Regions from separate parts of the Affinirhizobium capsici genome, predicted to be linked through region 1. Evidence: riboswitches for the same ligand, from Rfam matches in the RefSeq annotation. Region 1 holds a riboswitch; the other holds the start of a gene.
The links. A riboswitch is a leader RNA that binds a small molecule or an ion and turns the genes downstream of it on or off. The one in region 1 is predicted to bind S-adenosylmethionine.
Positions count from the first base shown of each region.

Region 1 (5,419 bases):
TGCACTTTATCGCGAAGGCGGCATGGTCTCACAGCTCGTGCGCAATCTGGAACGGCTGGAATGGCCGCGATCTCTTCTCGACATCAAACTTGTCTGCGAAGCAGACGATCGGGAAACGCTGGATGCACTGGCGGCGGTCGATCTGCCGCCACACTTTGAAATCATTGAAGTTCCTGCTTGTCAGCCTCGTACGAAGCCCAAAGCCCTGTCTTACGCGCTGAGCGGCGTGCGGGGTGAGTTTGTTGCCATTTATGATGCGGAGGACAGGCCGCACCCGAAGCAATTGCTGGAGGCCCACCAACGCTTTCGCCGCATGCCGCGACAAGTCGCCTGCCTTCAAGCACCTCTCGTCATTGCCAATCTGGGCGAAACCAGCATCAGCGCCCTGTTTGCCATGGAATATGCGGCGCTTTTTAGAGGCATCTTACCCATGCTGGCCTGGATGAAAATGCCATTACCGCTTGGCGGAACATCCAACCATTTTCGAACCGACATTTTGCGTGAGGTCGGCGGCTGGGATCCCTTCAACGTAACCGAGGATGCAGACCTTGGAATGCGGCTCTTTCGCCAGGGTTATCGCTCACAAACGCTCCGCTACCAGACTTTGGAGGACGCACCCACAAGCTACAGCGTCTGGCTTGGGCAAAGAACCCGGTGGTTCAAGGGCTGGTTTCAAACCTGGCTGGTGGTGATGCGCCATCCTTGGGCGGCAACCCGCGACATGGGTTTCGGCGCGATGCTGATCTTCCAGCTGATGATCGGCGGCATGCTGGTTTCAGCGCTGCTTCATCCGCTGCTGCCGATCTTTCTCTTAAGCTTTACCGGCCATTTGCTGTTCGAGCCGAATAGACCCCAGCACCTCATTGCTGTCCTTGATCTCATCAACGTCGTCGCGAGCTACGGTATTTTCCTGTCACTCGGCTCCCGCTGCATGATTGAAGAGGAAAAAAGGCGCATCGGTTGGCGGTGGCTGGCCCTTCCCCTCTATTGGATGATGGTCTCATGTGCAGCCTGGCGTGCAGCAAACGAGCTTCGCAAGCGACCGTTTTTCTGGAGCAAGACGATGCATAGGCCGAGCGCGCAGGCCAAGATCGAAGAATAGGTGATCAAAGCCTGGCCCGATCGACCTGGGAATTCTTAATTCTGAATCTTCTAAACTGTTGGAAGAGCTGCCTGACGACATCTGAATTCGAACTGGCGATATTAATGTGCTGGAGCGGGTGAAGGGAATCGAACCCTCGTATTCAGCTTGGGAAGCTGCTGCTCTACCATTGAGCTACACCCGCATCGCCGGAGACGAGAAGTATCACCAGCCGATGCCGCATTTCAAGTGAAAACCGGTGGGCTTAGCTCAGCTGCGGAAATGCTTGGAAAGCTTGAGGCCCTGCGCCTGATAGTTGGAGCCGAGGCCAGAGCCATAGAGCCCCTGCGGAGGCTCCTGCATATGCTCATAGACCAGACGGCCAACGATCTGCCCGTGCTCCAGAATGAACGGCACTTCGTGGCTGCGGACTTCCAGCACGGCGCGGCTGCCAGTGCCGCCTGCTGCAGCATGGCCGAAGCCTGGATCGAAAAAGCCTGCATAGTGCACGCGAAACTCGCCGACCAGCGGGTCATAAGGCGTCATTTCAGCCGCATAGAGCGGTGGCACGTGCACTGCCTCACGCGACACGAGGATGTAGAACTCATCCGGATCAAGGATCAGTTCATCGCGGCCACGGCTGTAGAGCGGCTCCCAGAAATCCAGCACATCGTGCTGGGCCTTCAGGTCAACGTCGATGACGGAGGTATGGTGCTTGCCACGATAGCCGATGAGGCCATCCGGCCCGGTGCCCTTCAGATCAATCGAAAGCGCGATGCCGCCGCCGGACACATTGGGCATTTCGCTGGCGACCAATGTTTCGCTTTCATGCAGGGCCAGAACCTCAGCCTCGGTGAGCAGCGCGTGACCGACACGGAAACGGATCTGCGAGAGGCGCGAACCCCGGCGCACAATGACAGGGAAGGTTCGCGGCGAGATTTCGAGATAGAGCGGGCCGGAGTAGCCAGCAGGGATCTTGTCGAATTCCTGCGCGTGATCGACCATGACGCGGGTGAAGATATCGAGGCGACCCGTGGAGCTTTTCGGATTGGTGGAGGCGGAAAGCTCCTGTGGCAAATCGAGGCTTTCCATGAGCGGCACGATGTAGACGCAGCCCGTTTCCAGGACCGCACCATTTTCGAGATCGATCTCATGCAGCGTCAGGCGTTCGAGCTTATCGGCCACCGTGTGGTTGCGGCCCGGCATGAAGCTGGCACGTACGCGCAGCGCCTTGGAGCCCAACCTCAGATCGAGGCTTGCGGGCTGAATCTGGTCGGCATCCAGCGCAGCCTCGCTCTTCAGCCTGCCTGCCTCAAAAAGTGCGCCGATCGCGCGATCCGCCAAAATGCCAGCTTTACGTTCCATTGAACCTATTCCTTAATCGGTGGACAAAAGCAAAAGCGGGGAATTGACGCAAGCTCTCTATAGGCGTATGCGAAACTTATCCCGTGGTGATTTGGCCGGTCGGCTTGCAGCCACGTTAAACAAGTGGCTAAAAGGACCGGGTGCGAAACCGGTCCGTCGAGACCGGTTTTTTTGTTTTTGGAATGGGATACGCACATGAGCAAGACCTGGCGCCCGGCAACCAAGCTCGTACACGAAGGAACGCTGCGCTCGTCCTTCGGCGAAACCTCCGAGGCCATCTACCTCACGCAGGGCTTCGTCTATGAGGATTCCGCCTCCGCCGAGGCACGTTTCAAGGGCGAGAGCGACGGCTTTATTTACGCACGCTACGGCAGCCCCACCAATGACATGTTCGAAAAGCGCATGATTGCGCTGGAAGGTGCGGAAGATGCTCGCGCCACAGCGTCTGGCATGGCAGCCGTTTCCGCCGCTATTCTCTGCCAGGTGAAGGCTGGCGACCATATTGTTGCCGCCCGCGCCCTGTTCGGCTCCTGCCGCTACATCGTGGAAACGCTGGCCCCGAAATATGGCGTGGAATGCACGCTGGTGGACGGTCGCGACCTGAAGAACTGGGAAGCGGCCATTCGCCCCAACACCAAGGTCATGTTCCTTGAAAGCCCGACAAACCCGACCCTGGAAGTGGTGGATATTGCTGGCGTTGCCAAGCTTGCCAACCAGATCGGCGCAAAGCTGGTGGTGGACAATGTCTTCGCCACGCCGCTTTTCCAGAAGCCGCTGGAGCTTGGCGCGCATGTGGTGGTCTATTCAGCAACGAAGCACATCGATGGCCAGGGCCGCTGCCTTGGCGGCGTCGTGCTTTCCAGTAAGGACTGGATCGACGAAAACCTGCATGATTACTTCCGCCATACCGGACCGGCCATGTCTCCCTTCAATGCCTGGACGCTGTTGAAGGGCCTTGAAACCCTGCCGCTTCGCGTGAAGCAGCAGACGGAAAGCGCTGGCCGTATTGCCGACTTCCTGGCCGATCAGGGCAAGGTGGCGAAGGTCATCTATCCGGGCCGCAAGGACCACCCGCAGGCAGATATCATTGCCAAGCAGATGACCGGCGGCTCAACGCTGGTCTGCTTTGAGCTGAAGGGCGGCAAGGATGCAGCCTTTGCGCTTCAGGATGCGCTCGATGTCGTGAAGATTTCGAACAATCTGGGCGACGCCAAGAGCCTGATCACGCATCCGGCAACGACGACGCACAAGAACCTCACCGATGAGGCGCGGGCTGAACTTGGCATCTCTGCCGGAACGCTGCGCCTCTCCTGCGGTATCGAGGATGCAGACGATCTGATCGACGACCTGGCCCAGGCTTTGGCGAAGGTTTCAGCCTGACACGTTTACCTTGACGGTTAGGATTAACCGTCAAAACACAGGGGTTTGAAGCTTCAAGGACGGGCGCATTTCTTGACCTAGCGCCCGACCTGTACGATATCCCTTCTACGCAATGAGGTATGGCACATGTACCGTGCACGGACGAAGGATATCGAAGTCGAGGTGGAGCCCTATTATCTGGAGGATCAATCCGATCCAGATGAGAGCCGCTACGTCTGGGGCTATCGCGTCGTTATTTCAAACCACTCCGGGTCAACAGTGCAGCTGATGCACCGCTACTGGCATATCACAGACCAAAACGGTCTTGTGGATGAAGTGGAAGGCCCCGGTGTGGTGGGCGAGCAACCGCGCCTTGAGCCGGGCGATACCTATGAATATTCATCCGGCTGCCCGCTTGATACGCCATCCGGCATGATGTTCGGCCACTATCAGATGCAGACCGATGATGGGCAGACATTCGCCGTTGATATTCCCGCCTTCTCGCTGGATTCCCCCGGCCTTCTGCGCACGTTGAACTGAGATATTCCGCATTCGCCAAGGCTCGCTCTTTATCAAAAAACAGGCGTATGCGCCGATGTTCACGCGGTTCGTTGAACCCGTGGTATGAAACTCCGATATGGCCGGGGCGCTGAGAGCTGCCTCGTATGGATAGTAATAAGTGACACCTCTCAGCGCCCCGTTCAGCGGTTTATGCACGCGACTCCGGTCTCTCTGCCTAGAGTGATTGCTGGCTGGGCTTGATCCATCGGCATCCGAAAATTCGGCGGACAAACCGATAGACCCTTCCAGAAACCACTCCCCATGTGTGCCGCACAGGCACGCCCGGCGCGCTCCTTCGGAGATGAAACGGCAGGCTGACGTCCGACGCCTGACCGCTTCCCCCGTTGTCGCCAGAGGGAGACCATTTTCCGCGTACCCGGAGATGGGGGTTTTGCGTCCTACCCCCCACACCCGCGCCGGCCCCGCATCGCCAGCACGCCTGCTGGTGTAACCGTTGCGGAACGGGCAAATTGAAACACAGGTTTTGAGCGTGGTGTATGGAAAAACGCTAAGTGGTTGATGGGGTTGGTGTGAGGATGGCGGACGTGCGCGGCGGGAGAGCGTGATGACATGCGCATCCACGGAAAAAATCCCTCACATCTTGCAGTGGATGCCACAACCGCAGTGACATAACGTGGTTGTGGGACCGGCTTGAACGGGTCTGTCCTGGGGTGTCGAAACCTCTCGTACGTTAGGCTGGCATCCACCGCATGAGATGCCCCCTCGGCCATTCTTGAGTGGCTGAGTGCTTGTGATTGCCCTATAAGGCTCTCCTACCCTTATGGCTGGGGAGGCCCCGACGCATGTCCAAGGTGCTTGCACCCAAAGGTCGGGGCAGTCGTACGTACGCGATTTTCGAACTCCCCGGCCGCCAGGGCCTTATCCAAGCAACTCGCCTTTGGCGCGCCAAACCCGTTCTTGAGTGTCGCATTCGATGGTGATGGCAGCGCCGGTTTCGGCTGTTGCGCATTCCCATGCCGGATGCGCTGACCGGGAGCCATAAGGGTCATGGATGACTACAATTTTCTTGCCGATCTGCTCGCGACCTTCCGT
Region 1 is NZ_CDRNXD010000004.1:2,251,272-2,256,690, forward strand. Features, by position in the region: gene AC0JZ1_RS14150 (glycosyltransferase family 2 protein) at 1-1,102, shown strand, start outside; tRNA gene AC0JZ1_RS14155 (tRNA-Gly) at 1,213-1,286, opposite strand; gene AC0JZ1_RS14160 (2'-deoxycytidine 5'-triphosphate deaminase) at 1,352-2,446, opposite strand; SAM riboswitch at 2,520-2,598, shown strand; gene AC0JZ1_RS14165 (O-succinylhomoserine sulfhydrylase) at 2,642-3,826, shown strand; gene apaG (Co2+/Mg2+ efflux protein ApaG) at 3,953-4,345, shown strand; gene AC0JZ1_RS14175 (hypothetical protein) at 5,375-5,419, shown strand, end outside.

Region 2 (5,419 bases), on a different contig from region 1:
CAGATTTGCAGGTTATCCATGATCTTGGCGACCTGGCGCACAAAGTCGGGACCTGCCGTGATGGCACCCAGCCGATGCCCCGGAATGCAGAAGCTCTTGGAGAAGCTGTAGAGCGAGGCTATGTGATCCTGCCAGTCCGGCTGGGAAAACAGTGAATGCGGCCGCGCTTCAGCATCGGGTAGAAAATCGCGATAGGTCTCATCCAGAATAAGCCAGATACCGTGGCTCTGGCAGAGGTCTGCAATCTCTTCCAACAATGCAGGGGGATAGACCGCGCCTGTTGGGTTATTGGGCGACACGAGTGCTAAGGCCTTGACCTTGGGGGTGATGGCGCCTGCGATATCCTCCACTCTTGGCAGAAAGCCGCGTTCTGCCGAACAGGCCACAAGCCTTGTGCCAATGCCGAGCATGGCAAGGGTCGTCTGATGGTTGAAGTAGTAGGGGTTGGTCATCAAGACGGCATCGCCAGCACCTGCCACCGCCATGACGGCGCAGATGAAAGCCTGATTGCAGCCAGACGTGATATGAACGTTTTCCGCCGTCAGCGCAGCCGAGTAGACACCTGCCAAATGGGCGGCATAGGCGGCTCGCAAGACCGCCTCCCCTTCAATCGGGCCATAGCCGGTGGATGCGCGCGAAGAAGCAGCCTGACCCAAGAGTTCGAGCATTTGCGGATGTGGAGGATAGCCTGGAACCGCCTGCGACAGGTCGATAAGCGATCCCATTGCACGATCATAGCTGCGCGCCCATGCCTGAACGGAAGGCACGGGCGGAGGTGAGATACTTTCGATCAGCGGGTTGTAACCGGCCATCGGCGGTCTTCCTGTTCAGCTTTTGCTGAACACGTAATCCGTTTCCTGCCGCAAAACCTCGCCCGAACGCAGGACCGCATTCGGGAAGCCCTGATGATTGATGGCATCCGGCCAGATCTGCGTTTCAAGGCAGAGAGCGGCATAGGGTCCATAGAGCTTATCGGCGAGCCCCGGCACCGTGGGCTTCAGTTTGAAGCCTGCATAAAGCTGAACGCCGGGCTCTGTGGTGCGAACTTCAAGCGACACGCCGGAATTGACACTGCGCACGAGCGCAATGGAGCGCTTCTCCGTGCGCTCCGTGGACAGGCAGTAATTATGATCGAACTCCACCTGATGGCCCTTGCCATCATCGCGGCGGATTGGGCCCAGCTGGCGCAGATCCATCGGCGTGCCTTCAACGGCAATCTGCTTGCCGGTCGGCACCTGATGCTCATCCAGTTCGAGATAATGATCGGCGGCAATCATGATATCATGGCCGAGGATATCGTCACGGCCATCGAGGTTGAAATAGGTGTGTTGGCAGATATTGGCGAGCGTTGGCTGATCCGTCACGCTCTCATAGAGAACGTTCAGAACGCCGTCATCCTTCAGCTCGTAGGTGGCCGTGACCGTGCAATTACCCGGATAGCCGCCGCGACCATCCGTATCCGTCACCTGAAGGATCACCTTGTTTGGCGAATGCGCGATGATGGTCCAATTGGTTTTGGCAAGGCCATCACTTCCGCCATGCAGATGCGTGTTGCCTTCCTGGTTCAGATCCACCTGATAGCTCTTGCCATCCAGCGTGAATTGACCCTTGCCAATACGGTTGGCCACGCGGCCCGGCGTCGCGCCAAAGTAAGAGGAATATTTCGGATAATCCTCGAAATTCTTGAAGCCCAGAACCAGAGGCGCATCATGCCCTTCCAGACGCAGATCCTGAATGACGGCACCCCAGGTAATGACATGCGCTGTGAGCCCACCGCCGGAAATCTTAACCCGGTAGACGGTTTCGCCCTTGGGTGTGGTGCCGAAAATCTCGCCTTGCGTCGTCATGCCTGTCTTCCTGTCATGCTTTGAAACCGGGCGGCAAACTGCGCCATTTTCGAATGCACTGCAATGCGCAAAAGCGGCTTTTAAAGCACGTTGCGGCTCGTCAGTCTCATGCCACGCGCTTCAAATAGCTGGTTTAGCGCATGTCGTTATCGCAAAACCGCTGCACACCTTTGCGCGACATGCTTTAGACCGTTCCGATCTTGTCCAGATCATAATGCGTGGTCTGGTAGATCTCGTTGATCCAGTTGCCGAAGAACAGATGCGCGTGGCTGCGCCAGCGGTTCTGCGGCGTCAGCGCCACGTCATTGTGCGGGAAGTAATTGTGCGGCATCTTGATCGGCACGCCCGAATTCACATCGCGGAAATATTCATCCGCCAGCGAGGTGGAATCATATTCGACGTGATTGAACATATAGAGCCGGTTGCACTTTTTCTCATGCACCAGGCACACGCCCATTTCTTCCGATTCCATCAGGATCTCAAGGCCCGGCACCTTCTCGATATCGGCGCGACGAACCTCGGTCCAGCGAGACACAGGGACCTGGAAATCATCGGAGAAGCCGTTCAGGTAGATGGATGACGGGCAGAGATTGCGGTGGCGATAAACTCCGAAGGCCTTCGCCTTCAACTCATGCTTTGGCACTTTATGGAAGTGATAGATGGCAGCCATTGCCCCCCAGCACACATTCAGCGTGGAGTGGACATTGGTGGCGGTCCAATTAAAGATCTGCTGCATCTCATCCCAGTAGGTGACTTCCTCGTAGGGAAGAAGCTCCACCGGCGCGCCTGTGATGATGAAGCCATCGAACTTGCGATGCTTCACTTCTTCCCAGGTATTGTAGAAGGAGAGAAGATGTTCTTCCGACGTGTTCTTCGCCTTGTGCCCACCGACGCGCACCAGCGAAAGCTCCACTTGCAGCGGCGATGCGCCCACGAGACGCGCCATCTGCACTTCCGTCTTGATCTTGTTCGGCATCAGGTTCAGCAGACCGATTTGCAGCGGGCGGATATCCTGGCGCACGGCGACCGTTTCGGTCATGACCCGCACGCCTTCGCTGACCAAAGTTTCAAAGGCAGGCAGGGTATCTGGAATCTTGATCGGCATGGTTCGAACTCGACAAACAAAAAAACCGGTCACAACGGACCGGTTTCATACCCGGTCTTTTTAGCCACTTGTTTAACGTGGCTGCAAGCCGACCGGCCAAATCACCACGATGAGAATTCTAAATAGGCGCTTCTTCCCAATACGTCAATCAGACCGAGGGAAGGTCGTGTGGTCATCACACCTCACACGACCAAAGCGCTTTATCACCAGTCAGCGATTATCCCCTGAAACACCCACAAAGCCAAGTCAACCACGCACGCAAGTGCTTTGCTTCGCGGGGCCGAATAGGCTATGGGCTGGCGCATGAGCACACCGACCTTTTCCATTCTGCTTGGCGGCAACATTACCGTCACCGATAGACTTCGCGCCGTGACCAGCGGCAGCCGTGTGATTGCGGCCGATAGCGGCATTCGCCATGCGCAACCGCTAGGCTTGACGCCGGAAATCTGGGTGGGTGATTTCGATTCCAGTGATGATGCGCTCAAAGCCGCCTATCCGAAGGTGGAGCGTCGCGCCTACCCCGTTTCCAAGGCAGCGACCGATGGCGAGATTGCCATTGCGGAGGCGATTTCTCGCGGGGCGGAACGCTTGATCCTGGTGGGTGCTCTGGGTGGCGAACGGTCGGACCATGTGTTGCAGCATTATCTTTCGGCTCTCAGCCTCGCGGAAGATAATTTCGAAGTGATGCTGACCTCCGGCGATGAAGAGGCCTTTCCGCTGTGCAATGATGGCGGCATGGAACTGGACCTGCCGAAAGGCGCGCTGTTTTCCGTGCTTGGCTTCACGGCGCTGGAGGGACTTTCAATCCGCAATGCCCGCTACCCGCTGAAGAATTTCAAATTGACCTTCGGTTCATCGCGCACCATTTCCAACGTAGCGGAAGGCGTGATCTCCGTAACCCTGTCGAAAGGCCGTGCCCTGCTCTTGGCCCGCCCTTACGACCGCAGCGGAGCTTGAATCATGGCACCTCCAATTCTTAAACTCGACGATATTCGCCTCAGCTTCGGCGGCACGCCGCTTCTGGACGGAGCCAACATGCAGGTGGAACCGGGTGACCGCATCTGCCTTGTCGGCCGCAATGGCTCTGGCAAATCCACGCTGATGAAAATTGCGGCGGGTCTGGTCGAAGCCCAATCGGGCGAGGTGTTCCGCCACCCCTCCTCCACCATCCGCTATCTGGAGCAGGCCCCGGATTTTGGCGGCTTCACCACGGTGCAGGCCTATTGCGAAGCGGGCCTTGGACCGGGCGACGACCCCTACCGTGTGACCTACCTCTTGAACCACCTGGGCCTGACCGGACAGGAAGACCCGAAGCGCCTTTCCGGCGGCGAGGCCCGCCGCGCGGCTCTCGCGCGGGTGATGGCACCTGAGCCAGACATTCTGATGCTGGATGAGCCGACCAACCATCTGGACCTGCCGACAATCGAATGGCTGGAAGGCGAATTGCAAAAGAGCCGCAGCGCACTGGTCCTGATTTCGCACGATCGCCGCTTTCTGGAAAAGGTTTCGACCGCTGTCGTCTGGCTGGATCGCGGCCTTTCCCGCCGCTTGGATCGCGGCTTTGGCCATTTCGAAGCATGGCGTGATGAAGTGCTGGAAGCTGAAGAGATCGAGCAGCACAAGCTGGGACGCCAGATTGAGCGAGAAGAACACTGGCTTCGCTATGGCGTTTCGGCCCGCCGCAAGCGCAATATGCGCCGTCTGGGCGAGTTGCAAAATCTACGTGCCGACTATCGCGGCCATCGTGGTCCGCAGGGCACCATTCAGGCAGCGGTGAGCGAAGGCCGCGAAAGCGGCAAGCTGGTGATCGAGGCGGAAGCCATTACCAAGAGCTATGGCGAGCGCCAGATCGTCGCGCCCTTCTCGCTTCGCGTCCACCGTGGAGATTGCATCGGCCTTGTGGGCCCGAATGGTGCTGGCAAGACGACGCTTCTTAAAATGCTGACAGGCCAGCTGGAGCCGGATTCCGGGACCATAAAGCTCGGCACCAATCTGGAAATCGCAACGCTGGATCAGAAGCGCGAAGACCTGAACCCGGAAGACTCGCTCAGCCATTACCTGACAGATGGACGGGGGGAGAGCCTGCTGGTGAATGGCGAGCAGCGCCATGTTGCGGGCTATATGAAGGACTTCCTATTCCAGCCGGAGCAGATGCGCACTCCAATCCGCAACCTTTCCGGTGGTGAACGGGCGCGCCTGATTTTGGCGCGGATCATGGCAAAGCCCTCCAACCTGCTGATCCTCGACGAGCCGACCAACGATCTGGATATCGAAACGCTGGACCTGTTGCAGGAAATTGTCGCGGGCTACAGTGGCACCGTCATCCTTGTCAGCCACGACCGTGACTTTCTCGACCGCACGGTCACCTCCACCATTGCACCGGCAAACCCGGATGCACCGGATGGACGCTGGATTGAATATGCCGGTGGCTATACGGACATGATGGCGCAGCGCCGCGGCGCACAGG
Region 2 is NZ_CDRNXD010000007.1:254,927-260,345, forward strand. Features, by position in the region: gene AC0JZ1_RS19450 (aminotransferase) at 1-812, opposite strand, end outside; gene AC0JZ1_RS19455 (aldose epimerase family protein) at 828-1,847, opposite strand; gene metA (homoserine O-acetyltransferase MetA) at 2,032-2,952, opposite strand; SAM riboswitch at 2,992-3,070, opposite strand; gene AC0JZ1_RS19465 (thiamine diphosphokinase) at 3,256-3,909, shown strand; gene AC0JZ1_RS19470 (ABC-F family ATP-binding cassette domain-containing protein) at 3,913-5,419, shown strand, end outside.
Region 2: it holds a riboswitch for S-adenosylmethionine, as region 1 does, so the genes downstream of both, metA (homoserine O-acetyltransferase MetA) here and AC0JZ1_RS14165 (O-succinylhomoserine sulfhydrylase) in region 1, are expected to answer to the same signal.